Regions from separate parts of the Janthinobacterium sp. GL_088 genome, predicted to be linked through region 1. Evidence: riboswitches for the same ligand, from Rfam matches in the RefSeq annotation. Region 1 holds a riboswitch; the other holds the start of a gene.

What was found. A riboswitch is a leader RNA that binds a small molecule or an ion and turns the genes downstream of it on or off. The one in region 1 is predicted to bind thiamine pyrophosphate.
Region 2: linked by a shared signal. The riboswitch ahead of AC3IQ7_RS21110 (TonB-dependent siderophore receptor) and the one ahead of thiC (phosphomethylpyrimidine synthase ThiC) in region 1 are both predicted to bind thiamine pyrophosphate.

The regions. Positions count from the first base shown of each region.
Region 1 is NZ_CM174453.1:1,112,630-1,122,610, forward strand. Features, by position in the region: gene AC3IQ7_RS05005 (porin) at 1-39, shown strand, start outside; gene AC3IQ7_RS05010 (putative bifunctional diguanylate cyclase/phosphodiesterase) at 36-2,120, opposite strand; gene AC3IQ7_RS05015 (Crp/Fnr family transcriptional regulator) at 2,356-3,096, shown strand; gene AC3IQ7_RS05020 (hybrid sensor histidine kinase/response regulator) at 3,146-5,050, shown strand; gene AC3IQ7_RS05025 (response regulator) at 5,079-5,885, shown strand; gene AC3IQ7_RS05030 (hypothetical protein) at 5,925-6,194, shown strand; TPP riboswitch at 6,278-6,393, shown strand; gene thiC (phosphomethylpyrimidine synthase ThiC) at 6,473-8,386, shown strand; gene thiS (sulfur carrier protein ThiS) at 8,407-8,610, shown strand; gene AC3IQ7_RS05045 (thiazole synthase) at 8,636-9,430, shown strand; gene thiD (bifunctional hydroxymethylpyrimidine kinase/phosphomethylpyrimidine kinase) at 9,439-9,981, shown strand, end outside.
Region 2 is NZ_CM174453.1:4,742,069-4,752,049, reverse strand. Features, by position in the region: gene AC3IQ7_RS21135 (class I SAM-dependent methyltransferase) at 1-461, opposite strand, end outside; gene AC3IQ7_RS21130 (TetR/AcrR family transcriptional regulator) at 502-1,137, opposite strand; gene AC3IQ7_RS21125 (DUF2867 domain-containing protein) at 1,205-1,723, shown strand; gene pnuC (nicotinamide riboside transporter PnuC) at 1,798-2,409, shown strand; gene AC3IQ7_RS21115 (AAA family ATPase) at 2,409-2,957, shown strand; gene AC3IQ7_RS21110 (TonB-dependent siderophore receptor) at 2,954-5,119, opposite strand; TPP riboswitch at 5,205-5,302, opposite strand; gene AC3IQ7_RS21105 (iron-containing alcohol dehydrogenase) at 5,369-6,526, opposite strand; gene AC3IQ7_RS21100 (ferritin family protein) at 6,669-6,974, shown strand; gene AC3IQ7_RS21095 (Imm26 family immunity protein) at 7,100-7,579, shown strand; gene AC3IQ7_RS21090 (sensor histidine kinase) at 7,624-8,982, opposite strand; gene ompR (osmolarity response regulator transcription factor OmpR) at 8,996-9,697, opposite strand; gene AC3IQ7_RS21080 (hypothetical protein) at 9,962-9,981, shown strand, end outside.

The DNA of each region.
Region 1 (9,981 bases):
AACCGCGCCTTCAACGTCGGCCTGCGCCACGCGTTTTAAGCGGGCAGCATGCTGCCTTCGAGCAGCAATGTTTCGAATGCGTCGGCGGCCAGCGGTCGGCTGAACAAATAGCCCTGCATCTGGTCGCAGCCGTGCTGGCGCAGGAAGGCCAGTTGCTGCGCCGTTTCCACGCCTTCGGCGATGACTTTCAGGCGCAAGCTGTGCGCCAGCGAAATGATGGCGCGCACGATGGCCGCGTCATCGTCGCTGTGCGTGATGTCGCTGACGAAAGTTTTGTCGATTTTCAATACGTCGATGGGGAAGTGGCGCAGATAGGCCAGGCTGGAATAGCCGGTGCCGAAGTCATCGATGGACAGTTGCACGCCCAGCGCCTTCAGGTTGGCCATGATGGCCGTGGCTTGCTCCACGTCATGCATGACCATGCTTTCCGTCAATTCCAGTTCCAGGTGGGCCGCGGCGAGTCCCGTTTCCGCCAGTGCCTGCGCCACCGCGTGCAGCAGATTCTTTTGCTTGAATTGCCGCGCCGACAGGTTGACGGCCAGGCGCAGCGGGCCATGGCCGGCCAGTTGCCAAGCCCGTGCCTGCGCGCATGCCGTGCGCAGCACCCAGTCGCCGATGGGCGTGATCAAGCCCATTTCCTCGGCCAGGCCGATGAAACTGGCAGGCGGAATGCGTCCCAGCTGCGGATGTTGCCAGCGCAGCAGCGCTTCCATGCCCACCACTTCGCCGCTGGCCAGGTCCAGCTGGGGCTGGTATTCGAGGTGGAATTGCCCCCGCTCCAGGGCGTGGCGCAACTCGCTCTCCAGTCCCAGCCGTTCCAGGGTGCCCGCATTCATGCTCGAGGCATAGAATTGCCAGTGGCCCCGTCCCTGTTCCTTGGCGCGGTACATGGCGATGTCGGCGTGCTTGATCAGGGTGTCGGCATCGTCGCCATCGTCGGGATACACGGCCACGCCCATGCAGCAGCTGAGAAAAAATTCATATTCACCCAGTTGCAGCGGCTGCGCCACGGCGTCCAAGATGCGCTGCAGGATGGCCGCGCCCGGTTCGCCATTGCCATGCTGGGGCAGCAGCAGCACGAATTCATCGCCGCCCAGGCGCGCTACCGTGTCGACTTCGCGCGTCGCGTCGCGCAGGCGCTCGGCCACGCTTTTCAGCACCAGGTCGCCCGCATCGTGGCCCAGGGTATCGTTGACGAATTTAAAGCGGTCGAGGTCGATGAACACCACCCACAGGGGCAGCCCGCTGCGCCGCGTCACGGCCATCGCCTGCTCCAGCCGTTCGCGCAGCAGGGCCCGGTTGGCGAGGCCCGTCAGGATATCGTGCCGGGCCTGGAATTCCAGTTCCTGTTCGAAACGCATGACGGTGCTGATGTCGTATTGCGCCACGACAAAGTGGCTGAGTGCGCCATCGCCATCGTCGCGCACGGGGGCGACGAACAGCTCGCTCCAGTAGCAGCTGCCATCCTTGCGGAAATTGCGCACGATGGCCTTGCCTTCGCGCTGTTCGCGCAGGGCCGCCGTAATGGCGTGCATGTCTTGCCGGCCCTGCTCGGGACCCTGCAAGTCTTCCAGGCGCTGGCCGATGACTTCGCTTGCCGCATAGCCGGTGATGCGTTCGAAGGCGGGATTGACGTATTCGATCAGGTAGCCGGGCGCGTCGGCACTGCACAGGATGATGGCATTGGCCGACACTTCGATGATGCGTTCGCGCAAACGCAGCGACTTTTCATTGTGCATGCGCGCGGCGATGTCTTCGGACAGGCGCAAATTGGCAAACTGCAGCGCCGCCGTGCGCTCGCCCGTGATGCGGGCAATCACGGAATTGCGCGACACCAGCTGATACACATACGCGGCCGCCAGCAGGCTCGACAGCATTCCACCCAGCAGCACATACAGCGAGCCGCGATGGCTGGCGTCCAGGCCCATGCCTTTGGCCGGCAGCAGGGCGGCGCCCAAGGTGTGCCCGCTGGCGTGGTACTGCAGCAGCAGCCGGGCGCTTTCCGCTTCGATCTGGCGCGCAGAGGCGTAGCACAGGGCCGTCAGGCACAGTCCGCACGCCAGGGTGAGCAGGGCCGAAGTGGAAACGGAAATGGAGATGCGCTTGAAGAATGATTGCATGGTGAGTCCCGTGGCAGCGCCGGTGCCGATCCATGATCAGGCAGGCCGGGCAGTGACTGACTGTAGGGCGCATGGCGAAATGTCTCCGTTCGCTACCGAACGGACGGCCATGCCAGCAAGAAATATAGTCGGGGCACCGTGCCAGCGCTGTGTTACGCTGCACCACATGGCGGCCCTCGTTCGGACGCCTTTCATCGACCCCCTAGCTGACGACTGGAAACCAGGAAACCTGCCCATGTCGAGTCCGCATGCCCAGCTGCACAACCCGAATCAAAACCATTTGCTCGCCGCCATGCTCGACGCCGATTTCGCGCGCCTGGCCCCCCACCTGGAGCAAGTGTCGATGCTGCTCGGTGACGTGATCTACGATTCGGGCGACAAGCTGCAGCATGTGTATTTCCCCACCACGGCCATCGTTTCCATTCACTACCTGCTGGAAAACGGCGGCTCGTCGGAAATTGCCGGCGTCGGCAATGAAGGCGTCGTGGGCGTGTCGCTGTTCATGGGTGGCAATTCGACGCCGAGCCGCGCCGTCGTGCAGACGGGTGGCGTCGGCTACCGCCTGAAGGCGCATCTGCTGATGGAAGAATTCGACCGCGCCGGTCCCGTCATGCGCTTGCTGCTGCGCTATACGCAAGCCCTGATCACGCAAATGTCGCAGACGGCCGTGTGCAACCGCCACCATACGGTGGAGCAACAATTGTGCCGCTGGCTGCTGCTGACCATGGACCGCCTGCCGAACCGCGAGCTGACCATGACGCAGGAACTCATTGCCAACATGCTGGGCGTGCGCCGCGAAGGCGTGACGGAAGCGGCCGGGCGCCTGCAGACGCGCGGCTTCATCAGTTACCGGCGCGGCCATATTTCCGTGCTGGACCGCAGCGGCCTCGAAGGCCATGTGTGCGAATGCTATGGCGTGGTCAAAAAGGAATTCGCGCGCCTGCTGTCGGACGTGCGCCAGCGCCAGGCTTCTTGAGCACGGCACTCCCTCTTATTCTTATCGTTGTCACAGCCCGGGCTACCCCATGCAATCTGTCGAAAAAATTCCTCCGCGCGCACCGTCGCGCTGGCCCATGGCGCTGGCGTTTTCCTTCAGCGCCATCGTGCTGCTGGCCATCGGCCTGCTGGCCTGGCGCGCGCCGTTCGAGACGGCCTGCGCCATCGACGCGCTGGTCTTTTTGCTGCTGATGCTGCTCGTGGCGCTATACCGGCGCACCCTGGCGGCCAGCCTGCCGCGCCAGCTGCTCAAGGCGGGCGCCTTGCAGGATGCGATTTTCAACAGCGCCAATTTCTCCTGCATCGCCACCGATGCGCAGGGCGTGATCCAGATTTTCAATGTGGGCGCCGAACGCATGCTCGGCTATGAAGCGAGCGACGTGGTCGACAAGCTGACGCCGGCCGGCATTTCCGATGCGCAAGAAATCGTCGCGCGCGCGGCGGCCCTCAGTGCCGAACTCGACAGGGTCATCACGCCCGGCGTGGAAGCGCTCGTCTTCAAGGCCACGCGCGGCATCGAAGACATTTATGAACTGACCTACATCCGCAAGGATGGCAGCCGCTTCCCCGCCATCGTTTCCGTGACGGCCTTGCGCGACGTGCAGAACAAGGTCATCGGTTACTTGCTGATCGGCACTGACAATACGGCACGCAAGCAGGTCGAGGCGGAACAGGCGCTGCTGGACCAGCGCCTGCGCGAACAGCAGGCGTACACGCGCTCGCTGGTCGAGACCAACAATGCCGAACTGAAGAAGGCGCGCCTGGTGGCGGAAAAGGCCAACCGCGCCAAGTCCGAATTCCTGTCGAGCATGAGCCACGAATTGCGCACGCCCCTGAATGCCGTGCTGGGCTTTGCGCAGCTGATGGCGTCCGACGTGCCGCCGCCCACCGTGCCGCAACAACGCTCGATCGAACAGATCCTCAAGGGCGGCTGGTATCTCTTGCGTTTGATCAATGAAATCCTCGACCTGGCCATGATCGAATCGGGCAAGGTTACCTTGTCGCAGGAAGCGATGTCCCTGCTTGACGTGCTGCAGGATTGCCAGGCGATGATCGCGCCGCAGGCGGAAAAGCGCGGCATCAGCCTGCATTTCCCCCGCTGCGGCGAAGCCTATTTCGTGCATGCGGACCGCACGCGCGTGAAACAGGTGATGATCAACCTGTTGTCGAACGCCATCAAATACAACCAGGGTGGCGGTTCCGTCACTGTCGACTGCAGCCAGCGCGGCGCCAAGGTACGGGTCAGCGTGCGCGACAGCGGCGCCGGCCTCGATGCGGGACAGGTTGCCCAGCTGTTCCAACCCTTCAACCGCCTGGGACAGGAAAACAGCACGGAAGAGGGCACGGGCATCGGCCTCGTCGTCACCAAGCAGCTGATCGAATTGATGGGCGGCACCATCGGCGTCGACAGCACGGTCGGCGTGGGCACCACGTTCTGGTTCGAGCTGGCCGCCACCAGCGCGCCGGCACTGGTACTGGGGCGCGGCGACGCGCTGCCGCAGGTGCCGGAAGCGCAGGAAAGCCAGCGTACCTTGCTGTACGTGGAAGACAATCCCGCCAATCTGGCGCTGGTGGAGCAATTGATCGCCCGCCGCAGCGATTTGAAGTTGCTCACGGCCATCGATGCGCACCTGGGTATCGACCTGGCGCGCACGTATCAGCCGGACGTGATCTTGATGGACATCAACCTGCCCGGTATCAGCGGCTTCGGCGCCTTGCATATCCTGCACAACGACCCGCTCACCAGCCACATTCCCGTGATGGCGCTGTCGGCCAACGCCGTGCCGCGTGACATCGAGAAAGGCCTGGAAGCGGGTTTCTTCCGCTACCTGACCAAGCCGATCAAGGTCGTCGAATTCATGGATGCGCTCGATGTGGCCCTGCACCACGCGGCCGCGCTCGGCCTGGCCGATGACTCTCACGTAATACGCTAATTCAGCACTTATTTTTAGGAATACCGCCATGCTTCAAGCCACCGAGATCCTGAACGCCAGCATCCTCATCGTTGATGACCAGGAGGCGAACGTCATGCTGCTGGAACAGGTGCTGCGCAATGCCGGCTATACGCGCATCACGTCCACCATGGATCCGCAAGCCGTGCGCGCGTTGCACCAGCAGCACCGCTATGACCTGATCCTGCTCGACTTGCAGATGCCGGAAATGGATGGTTTTGAAGTCATGGAAGGCTTGCGCGACATCGAGGCGGGCAGCTATCTGCCCGTGCTGGTGATCACGGCACAGCCGGGCCACAAGCTGCGCGCGCTGCAGGCCGGCGCCAAGGATTTCGTCAGCAAGCCCTTCGACCTGGTGGAAGTCAAGACGCGCATCCATAACATGCTGGAAGTGCGCCTGCTGTACCAGAAGCTGGCCGAATACAACAAGTCGCTGGAGCAGATGGTGGAAGAGCGCACGGCGGAGTTGCGCGAAAGCGAAGCGCGTTTCCAGCGCTTCACGGAACTGTCGTCCGACTGGTACTGGGAGCAAGATGCGCAGGGTAACCTGACGCGCTTTTCCGGCCCCGTGGCTGAAATGCTGGGCATCGGCAGCGAGGAAGAGCCGCAGCGCTGGAACGCCACCGAGCGCGCCTTGCTCGATGCAAAAATCGCAGCGCGCGAACCGTTTCTCGATTTTATCTACAGCCGCGCCAACCTCGACGGCAGCACGCAGTACTTGCAGGTGAGCGGTGAACCGATGTTCGACACGGGCAGCCGCTTCATCGGCTACCGCGGCATCGGCCTCGATGTCACGGAGCGCCATCGCAGCGCCTGATTTATACTTGCTGCTATCCATATCCACAAGGAAAGCATCATGGCTGACAAATCGCCCCCGGCAACGCCGCAGCAATACTGGTTCCCCGCCAAGACCTATGGCTGGGGCTGGGGCTTGCCCATCACCTGGCAGGGCTGGCTGGTCTTTTTGAGCGCGCTGGCGCTGTTCGCCTGCGGCGCCTTCCTGTTCCCGCCGCAAGACTCGCTGGCGCGGTACATCATCTATGAAGCGGCCATCGTTGCCGTGCTCATTTTCATCTGCCAGATGAAGGGCGAACCGACCACCTGGCGCTGGGGCAAGAAGAAGTAGCGCGATGTACAAAGACGACACCTGCAAGAAATCATCTGGCCGCGCGGCGTGAACCGCGTATAATTGGCTCGCTGCCGCAAGGCGGCAAACGCTAGGGGTCCTGCCTTTCGCTGTGGAAACACGGTGCAAGCGCGGGTGAGAAATACCCTCCGAACCTGATCTGGATAATGCCAGCGAAGGGAAGCTTTAGGATGAACGCACCCCGCCTTTCCGCGTGCGTAATTCCGAACCTCCTTAGCTGGCTCCAGGCTTAAAAATAGTCTAGCCAAGGAGCCAAAATGAACGCCAACCCGAAATTCCTCTCCGCCACCGCCACGGTCGACGAAGCCGCCATCGCGCCGCTGCCCAATTCGCGCAAAATATATGTTGAAGGCAGCCGTCCCGACATCCGTGTGCCCATGCGCGAGATCAGCCAGTCCGACACGGAAGCGTCGTTCGGCGGCGAAAAGAATCCGCCGATCTACGTCTACGACACCTCCGGCCCGTACACGGATCCGGACGTGCAGATCGACATCCGCTCCGGCCTCGATACGCCGCGTTTGCCGTGGATTATGGAGCGGGCCGACACGGAAGAATTGCCCGGCCCGACCTCAGACTACGGCATTGCCCGCCTGGCAGACCCGAAGCTGGCCGAGCTGCGCTTCAATTTGCACCGCAAGCCGCGCCGCGCCATGGCCGGCAAGAACGTGACGCAAATGCATTACGCGAGGCGCGGCATTATCACGCCGGAAATGGAGTTCGTCGCCATCCGCGAAAACATGCGTCGCCAGGAGTATCTGCAAGAGCTGAAAGCCTCCGGCCCCATGGGCGAGCGCCTGGCCGAGCTGATGGGCCGCCAGCATCCGGGCCAGTCGTTTGGCGCCAGCATCCCGGCCGAGATCACGCCGGAATTCGTGCGCGAAGAAATCGCCCGCGGCCGCGCCATCATTCCCGCCAACATCAATCACCCGGAAGTCGAGCCGATGATCATCGGCCGCAATTTCCTGGTGAAAATTAACGCGAATATTGGCAATTCGGCCGTCACCTCGTCGATCGGCGAGGAAGTGGAAAAGATGACCTGGGCCATCCGCTGGGGCGGCGATAACGTGATGGACTTGTCCACGGGCAAGCATATCCACGAAACGCGTGAATGGATCGTGCGCAACAGTCCCGTGCCGATCGGCACCGTGCCCATCTACCAGGCGCTGGAAAAGGTGAATGGCAAGGCCGAAGATTTGACGTGGGAAATCTTCCGCGACACCCTGATCGAGCAGGCCGAGCAGGGCGTCGACTATTTCACCATCCATGCAGGCGTGCTGCTGCGCTATGTGCCGATGACGGCCAAGCGCCTGACGGGCATCGTTTCGCGCGGCGGCTCCATCATGGCGAAATGGTGCCTGGCGCACCACCAGGAATCGTTCCTGTACACGCATTTCGAAGACATTTGCGAAATCATGAAGGCGTATGACGTGTCGTTCTCGCTGGGCGACGGCTTGCGTCCCGGCTCCATCTATGACGCCAACGACGAAGCGCAGCTGGGCGAACTGAAAACCCTGGGCGAGCTGACGCAAGTTGCCTGGAAGCACGACGTGCAAGTGATGATCGAAGGCCCGGGCCACGTGCCGATGCAGTTGATCAAGGAAAACATGGACTTGCAGCTGGAACAGTGCGGCGAAGCGCCGTTCTACACCCTGGGACCGCTGACCACCGATATCGCGCCCGGCTACGACCACATCACCTCGGGCATCGGCGCGGCCATGATCGGCTGGTACGGCACTGCCATGCTGTGCTACGTGACGCCGAAGGAACACCTGGGCCTGCCCAACAAGGCGGACGTCAAGGATGGCATCATCACCTACAAGATTGCGGCGCACGCGGCCGACCTGGCCAAGGGCCATCCGGGTGCGCAAATCCGCGACAACGCCCTGTCAAAAGCCCGCTTTGAATTCCGCTGGGACGACCAGTTCAACATCGGCCTGGACCCGGACAAGGCGCGCGAATTCCACGATGAAACCCTGCCCAAGGATTCGGCCAAGGTGGCGCATTTCTGCTCCATGTGCGGCCCCCACTTCTGCTCGATGAAGATCACGCAGGAAGTGCGCGAATATGCGGCCGGCATGGGCATCGCGGAAGACAAGGCGCTCAAGCAGGGCATGGAAATCAAGGCTATCGAATTCATCAAGAACGGCGCCGAGCTGTACCGCAAGGTCTGAAGGAGAGCGTGATGCCTGTATTGATATCCATCACGCTCAACGGCGCGCCGCACCAGGTGCCGCCGGGGCAAACCCTGGACCAGCTGATCGCCGCGCTGTCGCTGGAAAACCAGGCGCTGGCGCTGGCCGTCAACCGCAATGTCGTGCCGCGCAAGGCGTGGCCGGGACAGGTCTTGCAAGTACAAGACCAGGTTGAGATCGTACGCGCCATCGGCGGCGGCTAAGTTCAGAATAGACAAGGAAGAACACATGAATACCGCAACACATAACGACCTGCTGACCATCGCAGGCAAACAGTATCAATCGCGCTTGCTGGTGGGCAGCGGCAAGTACAAGGATTTGCCGCAGACGCGCGAAGCGACGGATGCGGCCGAGGCGCAGATCATCACGGTGGCGATCCGCAGGGTGAATATTGGCCAGGACCCGAACGCGCCCAGCCTGCTCGATTTCGTGCCGCCCGACCAGTACACGATTCTCCCGAACACGGCCGGCTGCTACAACGCCAAAGACGCCGTCTACACCCTGCAGCTGGCGCGCGAACTGCTGGGCGGGCGCAATCTGGTGAAACTGGAAGTGCTGGGCGATGAAAAGACCCTGTTTCCGCACATGCCAGAAACCCTGGTCGCGGCCGAAGCGCTCGTCAAGGATGGCTTTGACGTGATGGTCTATTGCAGCGACGATCCCATCCAGGCGAAGATACTGGAAGACATTGGCTGCGTGGCCGTCATGCCGCTCGCTTCCCTGATCGGCTCGGGCATGGGCATTTTGAATCCGTGGAACTTGTCGCTGATCATCGACCAGGCGAAGGTGCCCGTGCTGGTCGACGCGGGCGTGGGCACGGCGTCGGATGCGGCCATTGCCATGGAGCTCGGCTGCGATGGCGTGCTGATGAATACGGCCATTGCCGGCGCGCGCGACCCCGTGCGCATGGCGCATGCGATGAAGCTGGCCGTGCGGGCCGGGCGCGAAGCGTTTTTGGCCGGCCGCATGCCGCGTAAATTCGCCGCGTCGCCGTCGTCGCCGATGGCGGGTCGCCTGGCGTGATGGTACCGATGCGCCGCACTGTGCTGGTGTTTGCCGGCGCCGACCCGTCGGGTGGCGCCGGCATCGTCGCCGATATCGTGGCGATTGCCGCGCAGGGCGCGCATGCGCTGCCCGTCATCACGGCCTTGACGGTGCAGGACAACGACAGGGTTTTTGGCGTGGAAGCGGTGGCGCCGGAATTGCTGCGCCGCCAGGCGCTGGCGCTGATCGACAAGATCGCCATCGATGCGGTGAAGATCGGCATTCCCGGCAGCGCCGCGAATGCGGCCGTCATTGCGCAACTGATCGCGCAATTGCGGCTGGCCCGCCCAAGCTTGCCTGTCGTGCTCGACCCCGTGCTGGCCAGCGGCCATGGCGACGTGCTCAGCCGGGACGACGCCGTGCTGGCGCTGGCGCCCTTGCTGCCGGTGACGACCGTCATCGTACCGAACGGGCCGGAAGCGCTGGCCCTGGGTGGCGCAGAAAACTTGCGCGCGCAAGGTTGCGCCAATGTGCTGGTGACGGGCGGCCATGGCGACGGCGAGGTGATCGTCAACCGCTGGTTTGACGGC
Region 2 (9,981 bases), 2.8 Mb from region 1:
TCAGGGGCTGGTCCATGCCTCAGGGAGATGACGAGCATTGCGCCGGGCTTGAGTAATGTGCTGATATTGCCCATCGCCTCCATTCTTTCTTCCGCTGCCAGATGCATCCAGACGGCCGCAACGACAATCAGGTCATACCCGGTTTGGCGCGCGCCTATCGCAGACAGGGCGGGCAGACTATCGTTCACCCATTCGATGTTGGCCGGGGCATGCGCCTTCATGCCTGCTTCGCGGAAGGCGGCAACAGGCTCAAGCGCGATCACTGTGTGCCCCAGGCTTGCCAGGCACGCCGCGTCGCCGCCTGTCCCGGCGCCGATGTCGAGCACACTGCTTGCTCGCGTCGGCAAGAGATGAACAACGGGGCGGTACTTCTCCAGGAAGGCAACGCTTTCGTATCGGGCGATGAGCTGCCCTGCATTTTCTGCATAGCCCTCGGTGCCCGGAACGGTGGATGGTTCCATGGGATTTTGCATGGTCAGCCGGCGCATCTGGCGATGGTCGTCACTGCTGTTCTCCCGCTTGCTGATGCGCTTGCCGCAGTGCCTCCACCGGCAACTGGAAAAAGCGCGGCACCATCGCGGGCGATAGGTCGTCGCCGCCGTCCGCCATGGCCAGGCGGCCGCTCAACAGCAGCATCACGTAGCCGTGGCCCAGCGACCAGCCGGCGCTGGCGGCGGCCTTGTCCCAGCGCGCATCGAGGCCCGCTTCGCGCACGGCGGCGCCGGCCGTCTGCAGCACGTACTGGAAGCACGCCTGCGCCGCTTCCAGCAGGGCGGGGAACTGGCGCACGTCCTGGTGTTCGAACATCAGCCGGTAGTGGGCCGGTGCGGCCAGGGCGAATTCGATATATTGCTGGCCCAGCAGCTGGAAACGCTGTTCGGAGGGCAGGCTGCCCGGCGGCGGCAGTTCTGCCTCCCACTTGGCGATCAGGCTGGCGAAACCGGCCGCCGCCACGTCGGCCAGCAAGGCTTCCTTGCTGGGAAAGTGGCGGTACACGGCGGCGATCGACACGCCCACCGTGCGCGCCAGTTCGCGCAGCGATAGGGTGGCGTCGTGCTGCTGCGCCAGTTGCGCGATGGTGGCGGCGACCAGGGTGTCGCGCAGGTTGCCGTGATGGTAAGTACTTGGGCTTGTCATTCTATGTTATCGCTGTTCACATTGTCGTGTATGATGCTCATGTTATCACTGAACACATGGAGAGCACATGCAAGAGATGAACAACACTGTACGCGCCGTGGCCTTGCCGCCCGGCGCCAGCATCGCCCCCTTGTACCCGGGCAGCAACCTGGCCGACGCGTATGCCGTCGACCTGCCGACCGCGCAGGCGCGCCAGATGGACATGGAAAGCATGGCGCGCGTGCTGCTGGGCAGCCAGCCGGGTTGGGCGCGCAAGCTGATGGTGGTGCGCGACGCCATCGTGGCGCGCTTCGGCATCCGCACGGCCAGGCAGATGGAAGCCCGGCCAGGCAAGCGCATCGGCATCTTCCGCATCTTTGCCGTCAGCGACGATGAAATCATCGTGGGCGAGGATGACAGCCACCTGGATTTCCGCCTGTCGGTGCTGCGCAACCGCGATGCGGGGCCGCATGGCAGCGTCACCATGTCCAGCGTCGTGCATTGCCATAATGGGGTGGGGCGCGCCTACATTCTGGTGATCCGGCCTTTCCACAAGCTGATCGTGCAGCGCTCGCTGGCGCGCGCCGTCAAGGGCGGCTTCGCCTAAGCGCACTGAGCAGGCAATCTTGCTTATTCAGGGCTGATATTGCATACTGCACCACCAGCCTCATCACGATTCCCATGAACGATACGCTTCTCCTGCTGGGTTTTGCCACCACGCCGCTTGAACTGATTTCCTTTGTCCTGGCATTGACAACCGTTGCGCTGAACATCCGCCAGAATCACTGGGCGTGGCTGTTCGCCATCATTTCCTCGGCCGCCTACGGTTTCGTGTTTTTCGAGTCGCGCCTGTATGGCGACATGGCCTTGCAACTGCTGTTCATCAGCGTCTCGTTCTGGGGCTGGTACCAGTGGCTGCATCCGGCCAGCGGCGGCAAGGTCCTGCCCGTGACGCGCCTGAACGGACGGGGCTGGCTGGCCTGCGGCATGGGCTGGCTGGTCGGCTTCCTGCTGATCGCCTGGCTGCTGACGACGACGGACACGGACGTGCCGCATGCGGATGGTTTCCTTACGGCAGGAAGCCTGGTGGGACAATTCCTGTTGTCGCGCAAGAAGCTGGAAAACTGGATCGCCTGGATCATCGTCGACGTGCTGTACGTGTGGCTGTATGTGCACAAGGGCCTGACCCTGACGGCCGTGCTGTACGCCTTCTTCGTCGTGATGGCCATCATCGGCTTGCTGGCGTGGAAAAAATCGGCCCCGGCCGCCCCCGGCGCGATGGTCCTCAAGTGATGGGGCACTGCGTGCGCGTGGCCATCCTGGGCGCGGAATCGTCGGGCAAGTCGACCCTGGCGGCCGCCCTGGCCGAACGCTACGGCAGCGTCTGGGTGCCCGAGTATTTGCGCGAATTTGTCGAGACGCAGGGCAGGGTGCCCGTCGCGGCTGACCAGTTTGGTATTGCGCGAACGCAAGTCGAACGCGAAGCGGCAGCCACTGCGCAAGCGCATAATTTCCTGTTTTGCGACACGACGCCGTTGATGACGGTAGTCTACAGCCGCCATTATTTCCATGGCGCCGATGCGCCGCTGGCGGCGCTGGCCGATGCCACGCGCTACGATCTGACCCTGGTGACGGCGCCCGACAGCCCGTGGGTGGCCGACGGCTTGCAGCGCGAGTCGGAAGCCGTGCGCCAGCTGATCTACCGCTACCTGCTTGATGAGCTCGACGCGCGCGGCATCGCCTACCACGTGCTGCACGACAGCCTGGAGGCGCGCCTGGCACAGGCGGCGCCTTTGCTGCAACAGGCGCTCGCTGCAGCGCCTGCTATTTCCCTCAATTAAAAGTCAAACTGCGCCGAAACCTTGAACGTGCGGCTGGCGCCCGGATACAGATAGCCATCCGATTCCGGCGTCACGTCGCGCCAGTAGAACTTGTCGGCCACGTTGTTGACGCTGGCGCGCAGCACGGCGCGCGTGCCGGCGATGCGCGTGGCCCAGGCGGCGCCCAGGTTGAACACGTTGTACGACGGCACGAAGGTCGTGTTGTTGTACTCAAACGCTTTCTTGCCCGCAAATTCCCAGCTGCCATTCACGCTCAAGCCCGCCACCTGTTGCACGGCGTAGTCCGCATGCACGGCCGCCTTGAAGGCCGGCACGTTGGGCACGCGCTTGCCGTCGAGGTCCGCATTGCCCGTGCCTGACTGCTGGCTGTTCAGGGCCGTCACGGAAGCGCCCAGGCTCAGGTTGGACGATGCCTTGCCCTGGGCCGACAATTCCAGGCCACGGTGCTGGGCCTGGCCTTCGCGCACGAAGTTATATTTTTTTGGCTGCAATTCCAGCGGCTGGTTGAATTCCAGGCCCTTGCGGATCTGGAACAGGCTGGCCGCCACCATGAAGTCCGGCGTCACATCCATTTTCACGCCGAGTTCGATTTGCTTCGAACGGCTGGGCGACAACTCCACGTTGGCGTTCTCCGCCTTGCGGTCGGCCGTGCCGCCATGTTCCATGCCCTGCGAATAGGCCGCATACACGGACAGATTGTCAAGCGGGGTGTAGACGAGCGAAACGTTGGGCAGCAGGAAATCGTGCTTGGCGCGGATTTCCGTGTCGGCCTTCAGCACATACTGGTAGCCATCGACATTGATATGGCGCAAGCCGCCATGCAGCTTCCAATTTGGCGCCAGGCTGACGATATCCTGCACGAAGACGGAGTTTTCCGTATCCTTGCGCACCAGGCGCACGGGGCCTTGCACGCCTGTCGACATGTCGACGATCTGCGGGCGGTAGATATTGCTCACGCCAGCCCAGTCGTACACGTACAGGCCGGCGCGGTCCTTGCGGCGGAAGGTTGAGACGCCGGCCGTGAATTCATGGCGCAGCGAGCCGGTGGCGAATTTGCCCTGGATCATGGCTTGCGCGCTCAGCGGCTTTTTCGTCTCGCCCAGGCTGCGGTAGTCATACACGTCGTAGTCGCCATTGCCGCAGAAGCCCGGGTACAGGTCTTGTGCGCTGCAGCCGTATGGGAAGGCCGTGTAGTCGTCGCGCTTGAACGAGTGCTGGTTGGCCGACAGGGTGGCGTGCCAGTCGTCATTGAAGGCGTACTGGAAGCGCAGGCCGATATTGCTGGTGACGGTTTCCACGGGGCGCGTCCATGGCTGCAGGTTGAGCATGGCATCGGCGCTGATGCCGGTTGGCAAAGTTGTATTGTTCAGCAGCTGGAAGCCGGGCGCCGTCGCCTGCGCCTTGTCCTGGTAGTCGGCATCGAGTTGCAGCAGGGCCTGCGGCGAAATCTGCCAGTCGAAGGCGCCGGAAATGAATTTGCGGTTGCCGTCGGCACCCTTGATGTAGGAGCGCAGGCGCTCGGCCGCCACGTTGACGCGGTAGCCGAAACGCGTGTCTTCCAGGCGGCCGCCCAGGTCGATGGCGCCATACAGGGTGCCCCGCTCGCGCGCTTCCACAGTGACGGTGCGCAATGGCGCGGCGGTCGGGCGCTTGACGATGAAGTCGATCACGCCGCCCGGCGCGGCCACGCCTGCCTGCAAGCCGGCCAGGCCTTTCAATACTTCGATGCGTTCCTTGTTTTCCAGCGGAATTTGCGTGTCGCCGGGAATGGCCACGCCATCCTTGCGGTAGCTGGAATTGTTGTCGAGCTTGAAGCCGCGGATGGAAAATTGTTCCGCATAGCCGACGGCGTTGTAGGCGTCATTGATGCTGGTGTCGAGCTTGACGGCATCGCTGAGATTGCGGATCTGCAAGTCCTGCATGTCTTTTTGCGAAATGACGGTGACGGACGCCGGCGTCTGCAGCAGCGGCGCGTCGGAAAAACCGCCCACGGAGGCGCGCTTGGCGGCTGGCGCCTTGCTGGCCGTGACGACGACTTCGGCCATGCTTTGGGCCTGCGGGTCTACGGCTTCGGCGGTGTCATTTGCGGCCAGGGCGGGTGCGGCAAACGCGTGCAGGATCGCCAGGGTCAGTACAGAAACAGATAAATTCGGTGTGGACATAGATTGCTCGTGGTTCAAGCCGACTCGGTAAAGAGCACGGCAGGCTGCTTGTTCGGCTGGCGCCAACGCAGGAGCTATCAAAGGAGGGAGGTACTTTGCGCTTTCCTTCGCTGGCATTATCCAGATCAGGTACGAAGGGTATCTCTCACCCGGATGACTGCTCCAGGACCCCTAGCGAAATGACAGCTTAGCATGAACCACGGCCAGCTGTCCCGCTGGCTGACCGTTTTACAACAGTGTGGCTGGAATCTATAAACTGAGTTCCAGCACCTTGCGGCTGACGGTCGGCGTCACTTCACGCTGTTCGCCCAGCGCCGTCATGCCGTGCGCTTCGAGGGCGGAGACGACGGCGTCCACGCTGGCGTGATTCAGGCCATAGTCGGCCAGGCGCGTCTTGACGCCCATGTGGCGGAAGAAGAATTCCGTGCGCGCAATGGCCGCCTCGATGCGGCCATCCTCGTCGCCGCCGTCGAGGCCCCAGACGCGGGCCGCGTACTGCAGCAGCTTGGCGCGCTTGGCCTGCTTGCGCACGCGCAACATGCTGGGCAGGATGATGGCCAGGGTCTGTGCATGGTCAAGCTCGTACAAGGCCGTCAATTCGTGGCCGATGGCGTGCGTGGACCAGTCCTGTGGCACGCCCACGCCGATCAGGCCGTTCAAGGCCAGGGTGGCGCTCCACATCACGTTGGCGCGCACGTCGTAGTCGTCCGGGTGCGACAGCGCCTTCGGGCCTTCCTCGATCAGGGTCAACAGAATGCCTTCGGCGAAGCGGTCCTGCACGGATGCGTTCACAGGGTAGGTCAGATACTGTTCCATCACATGCGCAAACGCATCGACGACGCCATTGCCCACCTGGCGCAGCGGCAAGGTGAACGTTTTCGACGGGTCCAGCACGGAGAATTTAGGATATACCTTGCGGCTCATGAACGAGCGCTTTTCCTGCGTGGCCTTGCGCGTGATCACGGCCGAACCATTCATTTCGGAACCCGTGGCCGGCAAGGTCAATACGGTGCCGAAGGGCAGGGCGGCCTCGACGATCTTGCCGCCTTTCGCCAGGATGTCCCACGCCACGCCTTCGTGCAGGGCGGCCGCGGCGATGAACTTGGTGCCATCGACCACGGAACCGCCGCCGACGGCCAGCAGGAAATCGATGCGCTCGCTTTTCACCATGGCCACGGCCTGCATCAGGGTTTCATAGCTGGGATTGGGTTCGATGCCGGCAAATTCCAGCACCGTATGGCCGGCCAGCGCCGCCTTGACTTCATCGTAGACGCCGTTCTGCTTGATGCTGCCGCCGCCGTAGGTCATCAGGACCCGCGCCTGCGGCGGGATCAGGCTGGCGATGGCGGCGATCTGGCCCTGGCCGAAAAGGATTTGCGTCGGATTGTAAAAGTCGAAATTGAACATGGGGCTCCTGCCGCTGGGGTTTATGCTGTTGCTGAGCCATGATTATGGCCGAACAGGTGGAAACGTGTCGTGGACGCTTGAGCTTTTCGTCCGCGCGGTGGAGAATGCAGCCGATGTCACCACCACGCGAAAAGGAATGCGCATGACCAACGTCCCACTGGAAGAATCCGGCTTGCCGGCCACCGCGCTCGACATGCACCGCGCCATCGGCGCCACCATCGCCGCACTGCAGGCGCTGGACCTGAACAGTCAGCGCTTCGAGGCGTGCACGGACCCGGAACTGCGCCGCGTGCTGGCGCATGCGGGCGACACCAGCCGCAAGGAAGCGGCCATGCTGCTCGAATGGATGCGCCGCCGCGATGCGCGCCTGGACACGGCCATGAAGGAAGCGCTGTTCAAGGCGGGGCCGATAGTTGCCCAGTATCACTATGACGAGAAAATATTGTAACTATTGGTTTGTTGCTGTGGCGTACCATGCGCCACTTTCGCTTTGCTTCGCGTAGACTGTGCCCCTAATTAAATTGAACGTCGGATAGCAGCGGCTGTCCGGTGTATTCCAGGGGGCTTTAAGAAATGAAATCATTACCATACCGAGAAGGCAGCTGGTTTGCCGTGCCCTTGCCGGGCGGCGGCTATGCCGTCGGCGTGGTGGCGCGCAGGGCGCCTGCCGGGCGCATCATGCTGGCGTATATGTTCGGGCCGAAGCGCGACAGCCTGCCCACGCTCGATGAGCTGGAAGGCTTGCGCCCGGAACAGGCCGTGCGCCGCCTGCGCACGGGCGACATGGCCCTGCTCAACGAGCGCTGGCCCCTGCTGGGTGATAGCCTCCACTGGGAGCGCGACGCCTGGCCCATGCCGGCCTTTATCCGCCGCAACGAATCCCTGCAGCGCGCCTGGCGCGCCAGCTATGCGGACGCCGACCCTGCCAAGCTGAACCGTGAAGAATCGATCCCCTTCGATACGCCGGGCATGGAAAGCGATTCCCTGTACGGCTACGGGGCGACGGAATTGCTGATGAATAAATTGCTGGCGCAGGAGCAGGCGTCGGCCTGATGACACGGGGCCAGTCCCGACGGGACTGACCCCGGCATGTCAAGTCACGCCGCCGGCAAGCTGATCTGGAATGCCAGGCCGCCGCCTTCGCGGTTGCGCACTTGCAATTCGGCGCCATGGCGCAGCAGCACGCGGTCGACGATGGCCAGGCCCAGGCCGGCGCCGTTTGCCTGCCCGCGCGCCGTGTCGAGGCGGGTGAACGGCTTCATCAGTTGCTCGATCTTTTCTGCCGGCACGCCCGTGCCATGGTCCTGTACCTCGATGATCACCTTTTTCGCGCCGTGGCTGGTGCGCACCTGGCAGGCGATGTCGATTTCCGTCACGTCGCTGCCCGGCGTCTTGCCATAGCGGCGCGCATTTTCGATCAGGTTGTTCAGCACGCGGCGCAGGTCGGTGGGGTTGCCCATCGCATGCGCGCCGTCGGCGATGCTGGCGTTGATCTTCACGTCCGGCAGGCGCATCGCTTCGCGCGTCATGTCAGTCAGCAAGCCACTGAGGTCGACGTCCGTAAAGCTCGACGCTTCCGTCGGCTTGGCATAGTCGAGGAACTGGCCGATGATGGCGTCCATTTGCCCGATGTCGGACTGGATGCCTTCACGCGCCTCGTCCGACAGGTTCGCCATTTCCACTTCCAGCTGCATGCGCGCCAGCGGCGTGCGCAAGTCGTGCGAGATACCGGCCAAAATCACGGCGCGGTCCGATTCCACCTGTTTCAGATCATCGACCATCTGGTTGAAACTGCGGTTCGCCTCGATGATTTCGATCGGGCCCTTTTCCGGCAGCGGTGCCGGCTGCTTGCCCTTGGCGATGTCGCGCGCGGCCGCCGTCAGACGCGACAGCGGCAGATTGATCAGGCTGGAAATGATGGCCGCGCCCAGCAGGGACAGCAGGGACACCAGGCTGGCCCAGCCCAGCCACTGGAAGCCCGTCAGGCCGCGCAGGCGCTCGCGGTCCAGCATCAGCCAGTACTCGTCGTCGTCGATCTTGAAGCTGACCCAGAAGCCGGCCACGCCGTTGACGCGCGCGGAAAAGCGCGTGTCCTTGCCCAGCTTGGCCTTCACCAGCGCCTCGATGTCGGGCATCAGGTAGTTGTCGGGCGGTGGCTCGATGCGGTCGTCCTCTTCCAGCGAAAAGATGCGGATGCCTTCATTGCTGACAAGGTCGAACAGCAGCTCGCGCCGCAGCTCGGGAGCCGAGTGCGTCAGTGCCGCATGCGTGATGGTGACGACGGAAATGATCTGGGCGGAAATCTGCTGCGCCTGCGGCTCGCGCTGGATGAAGGAAATCATGCTGAACCAGGCGATCATGCTGACCGTGGTCAAGGTGCCGAGCAGCAAAAAGGTGCGCCAGAACAAGCCGCTTTTCAGCCGCGCCAGGCTGATATCGGGAAAAAGCTTCATCATGCCTCGCCAGCGATCAGCGCGGCTGTCCGTCCGGGATGAAGACGTAGCCGAGGCCCCACACGGTCTGGATGAACAGCGGGCTCGACGGATCTGGCTCGATGAGTTTACGCAGGCGCGAAATTTGCACGTCCAGGCTGCGGTCGAACACTTCGTATTCGCGGCCGCGCGCCAGTTCCATCAGTTTCTCGCGTGACAGCGGCTGGCGCGCATGGCGGGCAAACACTTTCAGCACAGAAAATTCACCGGTCGTCAGCGGCACCGTTTCGCCATTCTTTTTCAGGGTACGCGTGCCCAGGTCCAGCACGAAGTCGCCGAACTCGAAGGTTTGCGGCGTTTCCGACGGCGCGCCCGGGATTTCATCGGGACCCTTGCGGCGCAGCACGGCGCCGATGCGGGCCACCAGCTCGCGTGGATTGAACGGTTTCGGCAGGTAATCGTCGGCACCCATTTCCAGGCCCACGATGCGGTCCACGTCCTCGCCCTTGGCCGTCAGCATGATGATCGGCGTCTGGTCGCCCGCGCCGCGCAGGCGGCGGCAGATCGACAGGCCGTCTTCGCCCGGCAGCATCAGGTCGAGCACCAGCAGGTCGTAGCGTTCGCGCAGCCACAGCTTGTTCATGGCCGTTGCGCTCTCTGCCGTGAAGACATTGAAGCCCTGTTCGGTCAGGTAGCGGCGCAGCAGGTCGCGCAGGCGCACATCGTCATCGACCACCATGATTTTTGCCTGGTGGCCGTGGATCGATTGCGTTGTTGTATTGCTGCCGGAAGTGGAGGTTGTGGTCATTTAGGGTGTCGTGTTATCTTATATTAGTTGCTATAGTAACGCCTCGCGCGGCGTCGGCAAGGGGCTGTGGCGACCCATTACAAAGTGTTACAAACTTTACCCAATTACTCTTACTGCACCGTGTAAAGCATCATACACTGGGGCCACAGTGGAAATCAGCTTTAAGTTTATACGGCATCGCGGAAGAGGAACTCAATGAATATCTTTACTAAAAA